One region of the Moritella sp. 28 genome, then DNA from elsewhere that is predicted to be linked to it. Evidence: predicted binding sites of a transcription regulator. Region 1 holds the regulator's gene; each other region holds the start of a gene.
What was found. Region 1 encodes LexA, which represses DNA repair genes until DNA is damaged. Its sites were predicted from a motif close to TACTGTATNNNNATACAGTA; they were not measured.
Positions count from the first base shown of each region.

Region 2: HWV02_RS17055 (DNA polymerase II) is a predicted target of LexA. The motif match lies at 1,560-1,579, and genes of this name have one in related genera.
Region 3: ruvA (Holliday junction branch migration protein RuvA) is a predicted target of LexA. The motif match lies at 2,049-2,068, and genes of this name have one in related genera.

Region 1 covers NZ_CP056121.1:4,894,071-4,897,360, forward strand. Annotated here, with positions in the region: gene HWV02_RS21745 (chemotaxis protein CheA) at 1-335, opposite strand, end outside; gene HWV02_RS21750 (response regulator) at 338-700, opposite strand; gene HWV02_RS21755 (STAS domain-containing protein) at 710-997, opposite strand; gene lexA (transcriptional repressor LexA) at 1,254-1,877, opposite strand; gene plsB (glycerol-3-phosphate 1-O-acyltransferase PlsB) at 2,075-3,290, shown strand, end outside.
Region 2 covers NZ_CP056121.1:3,873,107-3,876,396, reverse strand. Annotated here, with positions in the region: gene HWV02_RS17060 (MFS transporter) at 1-1,431, opposite strand, end outside; gene HWV02_RS17055 (DNA polymerase II) at 1,604-3,290, shown strand, end outside.
Region 3 covers NZ_CP056121.1:1,455,369-1,458,658, forward strand. Annotated here, with positions in the region: gene HWV02_RS06510 (DUF2750 domain-containing protein) at 58-450, opposite strand; gene HWV02_RS06515 (cytochrome b562) at 514-921, opposite strand; gene HWV02_RS06520 (glutaredoxin family protein) at 1,014-1,241, opposite strand; gene ruvC (crossover junction endodeoxyribonuclease RuvC) at 1,499-2,020, shown strand; gene ruvA (Holliday junction branch migration protein RuvA) at 2,121-2,741, shown strand; gene ruvB (Holliday junction branch migration DNA helicase RuvB) at 2,759-3,290, shown strand, end outside.

The DNA.
Region 1 (3,290 bases):
ATTGATTCTAAATCACAGGCTAATAGTTGGACCCACTCTCTTAAACAATCAACAGTTTGTAAAAAAAGACTAATATGATCGTCAGTAAGGACTAAAGTCCCAGCGCGTAGATCATCTAATAATGTTTCTGCGACATGAGTAAATTCTGTCAGTTGATTAAAACCGAATGTGCCCGCGCCCCCTTTAATGGAATGAGCAACCCGAAAAATCGTATTAATCACTTCGCTATCAACTGCACCAGGCGTTAGCTTTAGCAATTCAGTTTCCATCACTTCTAACCCTTCGACACATTCTTCAATAAATACCTGTTGAAATTGTTTGAGATCGATATCCATGCTTACCTCAATACTTTTTGCACGGTAGCAATGAGTTTTTCAGGATTAAAAGGTTTAACGATCCACCCAGTCGCACCAGCAGATTTACCAGCCATCTTTTTATCACTACCCGATTCTGTGGTTAACATTAAGATAGGCGTAAATTTATACGCTCGCTCATTACGCAGTTGGCTAATTAAGCTAATACCGTCCATCCGAGGCATATTAATATCAGAAATAATAAGATCAAAATTCCCCATTTTAGCTTTTTCTAATCCATCCACACCATCAACGGCGGCATCGACGTGATAACCAGCCTGCTTTAGGGTAAATTGAACCATTTCACGAATGGATACCGAGTCATCTACAGCTAATATTCGTTTCATGAGAAAACCTCATACTAATGCGTAATTAAAATATACGTCGAACCCCAGAGCTTGAACAACAGTCGTAAATTTATCCGATGGAGATAAAAAAATGAGGGTCGTATTATGTGTAATTAAATGTTGAGAATAAGCATAAAATAATTGGCAAGTGGCACTGTCTATGTGAGTCACATTACGCGCATCAAGTACTTGAGATGACGCTTTAATGGGGAGCTGATCAAGTATAACTTTAAGAGTGGAAATCGATGAAACATCGATCTTATCATCCAACGTCATAGCAATAACGTATTGTTCCATAAACTAATCCTATATTTGTACCAGCGTACCGACAAACAAATTAAATATTTATTTTTATATCTCATGTTGAGTATAGGAAAAGAAAAAATTAATAGGTAGAAGATGATCAGAACTGTGATGTTAAAGCAAGATTTGAAAACGATTTCTAAATTTAAAGATAGGGGATAAGAAATGAAAAAAGAAATATAAAGATAGATAGTCAGCAATAGGATTATTTACTATCTATCTTCAGGCTCGATGGCGTAAGAAGGTGTGATTACATCCAATCGGTATTACGAATAATACCGACAGCGACACCTTCAATATCAAAATGTTGGAAATTTAAATCAACACGAATTGTGCTCATTTCATCATTCTCAGGGTGCAGTAAGATTTCACAGCCCTGCTGTTCAAAGCGCTTAACAGTTACTTCATCGTCAACGCGCGCAACAACAACTTGGCCTTTACTGATATTTTTAGTTTTATGTACAGCTAATAAATCGCCATCCATAATCCCAATATTACGCATACTTTCGCCACGTACACGCAGTAAAAAATCTGCCGTTGGTGTAAACATTGAAGGGTCAACATTATAGTGTGCTTCAATATGTTCTTGCGCTAAAATTGGCTCACCGGCGGCAACCTGCCCAATTAAAGGTAAACCACTGTCATTACTGGCTTGCTCAGCATCAACCAACAAACGAATACCACGAGAAGTACCCGCAAGAATTTCGATATGGCCCTTTCGTGCTAATGCCTTTAAATGCTCTTCCGCAGCATTAGGTGAACGGAAACCAAGTTCCTTAGCAATTTCAGCTCGGGTCGGTGGCATACCAGTATTTTTAATATGTTGTTTAACTAATTCAAATACTTCTGCTTGTCTTTGTGTCAATGCTTTCATCATGAACCCTAACTGGTTTTATATACAGTTTCTTGTAATTATATACAGTATTGTCAAGTTTGCAATATATGCCTTGAGTATATCTGGATAATAATGAATTAATCGTTTGCTGGCGCTGAAACACAGATTTATGGCTACACATCTGATATTATTGGAGCAAGCACTCTCGCACTTTATACAACAGAATGATAACACCTATGCAACAAACACCGTCAATGTTAAGTCGAAGTTTCGTTAACGGCTTAGTTAAATCTCAGTACGTACCAGATAACCCCGTTGATGCGTTAAATCTAGATTTAACACGTCCTATTGTTTATGCTTTAAAAACTAAATCGATGACCGATCTCGTGGCATTACAGCGAGCTTGTAAAGAACGAGGCTTACCCGACCCCCTTACACCAATAAAAGTGAACGGGGTCATCATTCCCAGTTATGTTTGCTTAGATAATCCAGCGCCCCTCTTCGGCCGAGTAAAAGATACTGACGTATTTTTTGACGAATTCCAACAGCTATTACGCTTACATAAAGATGATAAAGCCCTTGATATTCAATTGATGCCAGTCGCATTGTTTTGGGGACGCGCACCCGGTAAAGAAGGTCAAATACCACTACTATCATTAGCAAACAGTATTTCACCAAGCCGTTTACGTAAAACAATCATTGTGGGTCTTAACCGTAAAGATAACTTGGTTCGTTTTAACAAACCGGTATCACTGCGTTTCATGGCCGATCAGCACGGCACCGATGAAAAAATCGTACAGAAATTAATTCGTGTTGCTAAGATCCATTTCAGTCGTCAAAAATTAGCCGCATCAGGCCCTAAACTACCTAACCGCTACCAACTTGTTGAACAACTACTGCGTAATCCAGAAGTTAAAAAAGCCATTCAAGTTGAGATCGCTGAGCATAATATTTCAGCAACAAAAGCGGAAAAGCGAGCCAATGATTACATCGATGAAATTGCCAGTGATTTTTCGTATAAACTCGTAAAAAACACCAGTAATTTTATGAGCTGGTTATGGAATAAGATCTACAGCGGTATCAAAGTTAATAACGCCGAACAAGTGCGTAAACTTGCCGCCGACGGTCATGAAATTGTATTTATGCCTTGTCATCGTAGCCACATGGATTACTTACTTATTTCTTATGTTATTTACAATGAAGGTTTGATCCCACCACACATTGCCGCCGGTATAAATCTTAACTTCTTCCCTGCTGGCCCTATGTTCCGTCGTGGCGGCGCATTCTTTTTACGTCGTACGTTTAAAGGCAATAAACTTTATGCAACCGTATTCAGAGAGTACCTAAGCTTATTATTCTCAAAAGGATATTCCGTTGAATTCTTTACTGAGGGTGGCCGAAGCCGTACCGGACGTTTATTACCACCAAAAACCGGTATGCTTAACATGACAT
Region 2 (3,290 bases), 1.0 Mb from region 1:
CATCTCTGGTGCGGCTGCTGTGATGGCGCGATACAGACGGCTAATATCAATTTCGTCAATGGTACTTAATGCTGCGGCTAAGTTCGAGGCATCATTTGGATCGCGCATAGCTAAAGTTTTTGCCATGTTCACGGCGGCGGCCGGATTGTTAGCGGCTAAACTAATCGCCACTTCAACTTCTGACGTTGGTTCAAAAGAAGGTTGTGCATACTGGGTTCGTGGATCCAGTTCTGATGCAACACCTGAGGGGGTTTGCATGATGAAGTTTTCTTGTTCATCGCGTGGTAATGCGGTCTGATTGACCATATTACCAATGATCAAAGCCAGTAATGTCATGGCCGTCATGCTCGTAAATGAAAACAATGCAGCACTGCCAAACATGTTCATGGCGATTGACGCTAGATTGGGACCCAGAATACTACCCAGTGCGTAAATGAGTAGTAAGGATCCCATTGCTGCTAGGATTTGTTCTCTTAATACTTTATCGAAGGTTTCTGACATGCTCATTGGGTAGAGGCAAGCGGTTAGCCCCATCACGATCGCAATCGTTAGCAAGGTGAGATTAAATTGTGATGAACTAATCAGTTGCGGTATTAATAAAGACAATGCTGCAATGGTTAATACCATACCGATCATGGTTTTACGACGGTCAAAATGGTCGGATAAATAGGCGATAGGGTATTGGAAAATGATGGCGCCAAAGATAGATGCCCCCATGAATATGGATAAACTGAAACCTTGAATACCATTATCATTGGCAAAAATAGGCAGCATGTTGACTAAGCCAGCATAAAGAAAACCGCCATAAAAACAGCAGATAACGCCGAGCGGTGACAGCTTCATAATGGTCATTAAGGACATGGACTGACTGTCTTCAATCTGCGGCCCTTGATGCTTACTTATCACCATGGGGGTTATAGAAAGGCTAAATAGAATACCGGATATCACAAACAAGGTGACATCGCTAATCGGTGCCACGTTCAACAAAAATTGACCAGAGAACAGCGCAGACATGATCACCATCTGGTTAATTGATAATATTCGTCCACGGCTTTCTTCTGTAGCGCTATGGCTTAACCAGCTATCGAGTGTGGCATTGGCACAGGCCATACAAAACCCAGTGAGCATACGCATTGCAGCTAACATTAACGGCTCTGGATACAGGCCTGAAAGCAAGATTGCCACCGAAGTTAAGCTACCGCACATGGCAAATATACGAATGTGGCCAACCCGCTGTAATAGTGTTCGACTATAGAGAGCACCTAGTAAGAAGCCCACTGACAGCATAGATAAGATGATACCTATGTTGTCGACGCTGATACCGTCATTTTGCATGCGTACAGGCAATAGAATATTACTTAAGCCATAGCCAAGCATGAGCAAAAAGCCACTGACAAGTAGCAATATGAAAGGTTTCAAGGTCGTGGTCACAAGTGTGTTCTCTTTTCTATTTTATCTAAAATTGTTAATTAGTAATTCCAGTAAGCTTTATAACATATAACTAACAAATGATGGCATCAGATTACGACTTTGTGTAAATATTTTCACGCCTCTAAAAATGCTGTACACTTAACCAGTCTTAAACAACTTTTTCTGGTTAATTTTGTCTGCTACATATCTGGGTTTTTTATTATCGCGCCATAGCCGTGATCGTAATGGTAACAATGAATTAAGCTACTGGTTAGCATCTGAAATGGGTGCGGTTAAACTGATCCCGGCAACTCAGCCGCTGGTGATGTTCATTCCTCAAGATCAACTTACCACAGCATTAGCTTGTTTAAGTGAATTGAATCCACGTTTTACTTATAAAAATCTGAAAATGCGCAGTTTTGATTTAGAATTCATGAGTGCCTTTTATTTCCGGACTTCGCATGATTTTCACCGCGCACAAGAGTTATTAAGACGTAAGCTGGTCACTGTATTAGAAGCCGATATTCGCCCGCCTGAGCGTTACTTAATGGAGCGTTTTATCAAAGGCGCAGTCGAGTTCATGGGCACGCCTGTACAACGTAAAGGCTATGTTGAATTTCAACAAGCGCAGCTTAAACCAGCGGAACTGCCTGATAACTTAGTCGATAAAATAAAACAGATCTCACTGGATATCGAATGTTCAGAACACGGTGAGCTTTACTCTATTGGTTTGTATTCATTAAGCCCAGCCTATTGCCCTGATGGTCAGCCCTTTAAACGGGTATACATGATAGGTGAGCAGCCTGAGCGCGATTTAGCACAAACTCCTGAAAGCGAGCCGTTAATCCATTGGGTTGCCGACGAGAAAAGTTTATTACTGGCGCTGCAAGCCTTTGTGATCAGTTACGATCCCGACATCTTTATTGGTTGGAATGTAATTAACTTTGATTTCCGTTTATTAGCCCAACGTGCCACATTCCATAATCTTAAATTAGCATTGGGTCGAGGTGGGCAAAACCTGCATTGGCGAGATGGCCGTACCCCACAACAACAAGGCTTTCTGACTTTACACGGTCGTGTTGTCGTTGACGGTATTGATAGTCTAAAAACCGCAACTTATAGCTTTCCCAGCTTTAGTTTAGAAAACGTGGCGCAAGAGATACTTGGTGTCGGTAAAGATACTGACGATGTGGATAACCGCATGGAACAGATCAACCACGATTTTTATTTTAACAAGGTCAAGCTAGCGAAATACAACTTGCAAGATTGCGTCTTAGTGTGGGATATTTTTGTTAAAACCCGTTTGTTGGATTTCTTGTTATTACGCTCACAGTTAACCGGTTTAGAGCTAGATCGTAACGGTGGATCGGTATTGGCGTTTACCAACGTATACTTGCCTAAGTTACATCGAGCGGGTTATATCGCGCCAAATCTGCGTGAGAGTGGGGTAATGGCAAGTCCTGGCGGTTATGTGATGGATTCATTTCCTGGCTTGTATGATCATGTCATCGTACTGGATTTTAAAAGTCTGTATCCGTCAATTATTCGCACCTTTAAAATTGATCCGGTAGGGTTACTAGAAGGGGTTCAAAACCCGACTGAGGCGATTCCGGGTTTCCGTGGTGGTTTGTTTGATCGTGAAAAGCATTACCTTCCCGATATTATTACCGAACTGTGGTCGCAGCGCGATCAAGCCAAACTCGATAAAGATGCTGCCCGTTCACAGGCCATTAAAATCTTAATGAATTCGTTTTATGGTGTGTTAGGGTCGGGCGGTTGTCGTTTTTATGATACCCGTTTAGCCTCGTCGATCACCATGCGTGGGCAAGAAATCATGCAGACTACCGCAAAATGGATCGAAGAGCAGGGATATAAGGTGA
Region 3 (3,290 bases), 1.7 Mb from region 1:
AGAAATCAAAAAGCATACCAGCCATTTAATGTTGGCATGCTTTTTAATAAACTGTTATTAACGCTTTTTTTTCGCTTGTTTCTGTAATGCCATATCAAATTCGTCAGGGAACATAATAAGACCTTCGTCATCAAGATTTGGGAAGATAACGATAGCTAGGTCATCATCCATTAAACCCGATGTCCAACGGCTTTGCCATTTAGCTAATGAAATAGATTCTGTTTTACAGTTTTCCCATTCACCAGTCGCCCAAGATTGTGCAAACTCTGCGTTAGGCCATACTGGCACACAATCTTCGTCATCGTTATTTAGCATTACACAACCGTGTTCATCCGTTAAGATCCAGATTTTACGTTCGCTTGTTACTTCTTTTAATAAATAGCTAAGGCGTTTTTCTTCATCGTAAGCTTGAATTGTTGCTATTTGGTTCTCGTCGAGCGTGTTTGACATGTAATCTGTTCCTAATTTTTACTAATATGACGGTAATAGTCATCACCAACATGTAATTGTTTATTAACCAAAGATGAGCTGCCAAATACTTGGCTTACTTTTCTTGTGGTATTCTTTTCTTAAGCTATCAACGTCTTCTAATTTAGCTTTCGCAACGGCGAGATTTTCGTCTGTTATATCGGATTGTTGAATGCTATTCAGTATTGATTCTACTTTATCTAAACCTTGATTTGACATCTCTGCACGGTCAGGTGAAAAGTTATAGCTCTGTGCTACGGCAAGCATTTTACTCATTTCATCAATGCGAGTAGAAAACTCATCAGCAGATGTTGTTTTCATTGCTTGAGTATACGCTAATCTCATTTGTTTCATGGTAACTTTAAGATCGATACTGTCTATTTCGGCACTGTTGACCAATGTAGAAAATAATAAGCTGATGATAAGGCTTAGCTGAGCAAAACGATTCTTCATGATTTATATCCATAGATAATGATTAAATGCTGCTGTTAATAACACCTAGCGTATAATTACGAGTGTAATAACAGTCAGGTTTGTATGGGGGATTAACCGCGATACATATTTTCGAATGATTTAATTGAGAAACCACGCAGAATTTGGTCACCAATTTTAAGTGTTGGTACGCCTCGGCCACCAATAGCGGCTAATTCTTTACTGCCACGTGGTTCATTTACGCTGCATAAACGGTAAGGTATTTTCTTTTCATCTAGGTAGCGCTTTGCCGTATCGCAATTTGGACACTTCTTTTGCGTATATAATACGACTCTTTTCATTTTAGCCCCACAAGGTTGATTATAAAAAGGCGCATTATACCAAGCTAACACTGATTCACAATGTATCAATATGAGCAAATGATTTGAAATACACTTCTTTACAACATGATGGAATAATAAGGCGATGATGTGCGGTTTTAACTGTTTAATTTATACGCGTTATTTTAATGGAGTATGGATAAGGTAGTGGGTTTAGGTTTCAAGCTTAGGTGCAGGTATACTGTAATTATAAACATGATAATTGAAGATAATAAAGTATGAGTATTATTCTTGGCATAGATCCGGGCTCCCGGATCACTGGATACGGTGTGATCCAACATATACACGGTAAGTTCCAATATTTAGGCAGTGGTTGTATTCGTACATCAGGTGATACATTACCTGAGCGCTTAAAGCAGATCCATGCGGGAGTCAGTGAAATTATCATTCAATTTCAACCAGATAAATTTGCTATTGAAGATGTGTTCATGGGTAAAAATGCGGCCTCAGCATTAAAGTTGGGCCAAGCCCGTGGCGCAGCTATTGTCGCTGCGGTGTCGAATGACTTAGAAGTCGGGGAATATACTGCCCGTCAGATCAAACAAGCGGTAGTGGGTAACGGTGGTGCTGATAAAGAACAAGTACAGCAAATGGTTGTCAATCTACTTAAACTGCCAGGCACGCCACAAGCCGATGCTGCTGATGGGCTCGCTGTCGCATTATGTCATGCCCAGAGTTTACGCACCTTGATTAATATGGCTGGTAAAGTCAAAGGTACAGCCCGCGGACGTTATAATTAACCTATTAAGTGAACCGAAATAATAAATGATCTGGATATTTAACCAGTATTTTATTATCCTTGTGAACATTATATTTTAAAAAAAATGTTGGAAAATAATTGTGATTGGACGTTTACGTGGCACTCTATTAGAAAAGCAACCACCAGAAATTTTACTTGAAGTGAATGGGGTCGGTTATGAAGTTCAACTGCCGATGAGCTGCTTTTATGAGCTTGGCGATGTTGATAACGAAGTGATCGTTTACACTCACTTTGTGGTTCGAGAAGATGCTCAATTACTCTACGGCTTTAATAATAAAATGGAACGCTTGATGTTCCGAGAGTTAATTAAAGTGAATGGTGTTGGCCCTAAGCTGGCGTTGGCTATCTTATCGGGTATGACAGCAAATCAATTTGCACACTGTGTTGAACATGATGATATTAACAGTCTAATTAAATTACCGGGTGTGGGTAAAAAGACTGCGGAACGTTTATTGGTCGAAATGCGTGACCGTCTAAAAAACTGGGTGACTCAAGATTTGTTTACCCCTGAAGCAGATAAAGCACAATTACAAGGTTATGGTAATACGTCATCGAATGCGATTGAAGAAGCGGAAGACGCCTTGATTGGTTTAGGGTATAAACCTGCGCAAGTAGCGAAGATGATCAAGCAAGTTGCACAGCCAAGTATGAGTTGTGAAGATATCATTCGTTTGTCATTGCGTGCAACCTTACAGAATTAATTTAGGAAGTTACTTTAGTGATTGAAGCTGATCGATTAATTTCTAGCGGTACCGTCCGTGAAGAAGAAGTGATAGACCGTGCTATCCGACCAAAAATGTTGTTAGATTACCAAGGCCAGGACCATGTACGTAATCAAATGGAAATTTTTATTGAAGCCAGTAAACGTCGTGATGATGCACTGGACCATTTATTAATTTTCGGTCCTCCAGGACTCGGAAAAACCACATTAGCAAATATTGTGGCAAACGAAATGGGGGTGAGTATTAAAACTACCTCTGGACCAGTGCTCGAGAAAGCAGGTGATCTTGCTGCATTACTGACTAACTTAGAACCCCATGACGTACTATTTATTGACGAAATTCATCGTTTAAACCCGTCGATTGAAGAAATTTTATATCCTGCAATGGAAGATTACCAATTAGATATTATGATTGGTGAAGGCCCGTCAGCACGTTCGATCAAGCTTGATTTACCCCCGTTTACGCTTATCGGAGCGACGACTCGAGCTGGTTCACTAACATCACCGTTACGTGATCGTTTTGGTATTG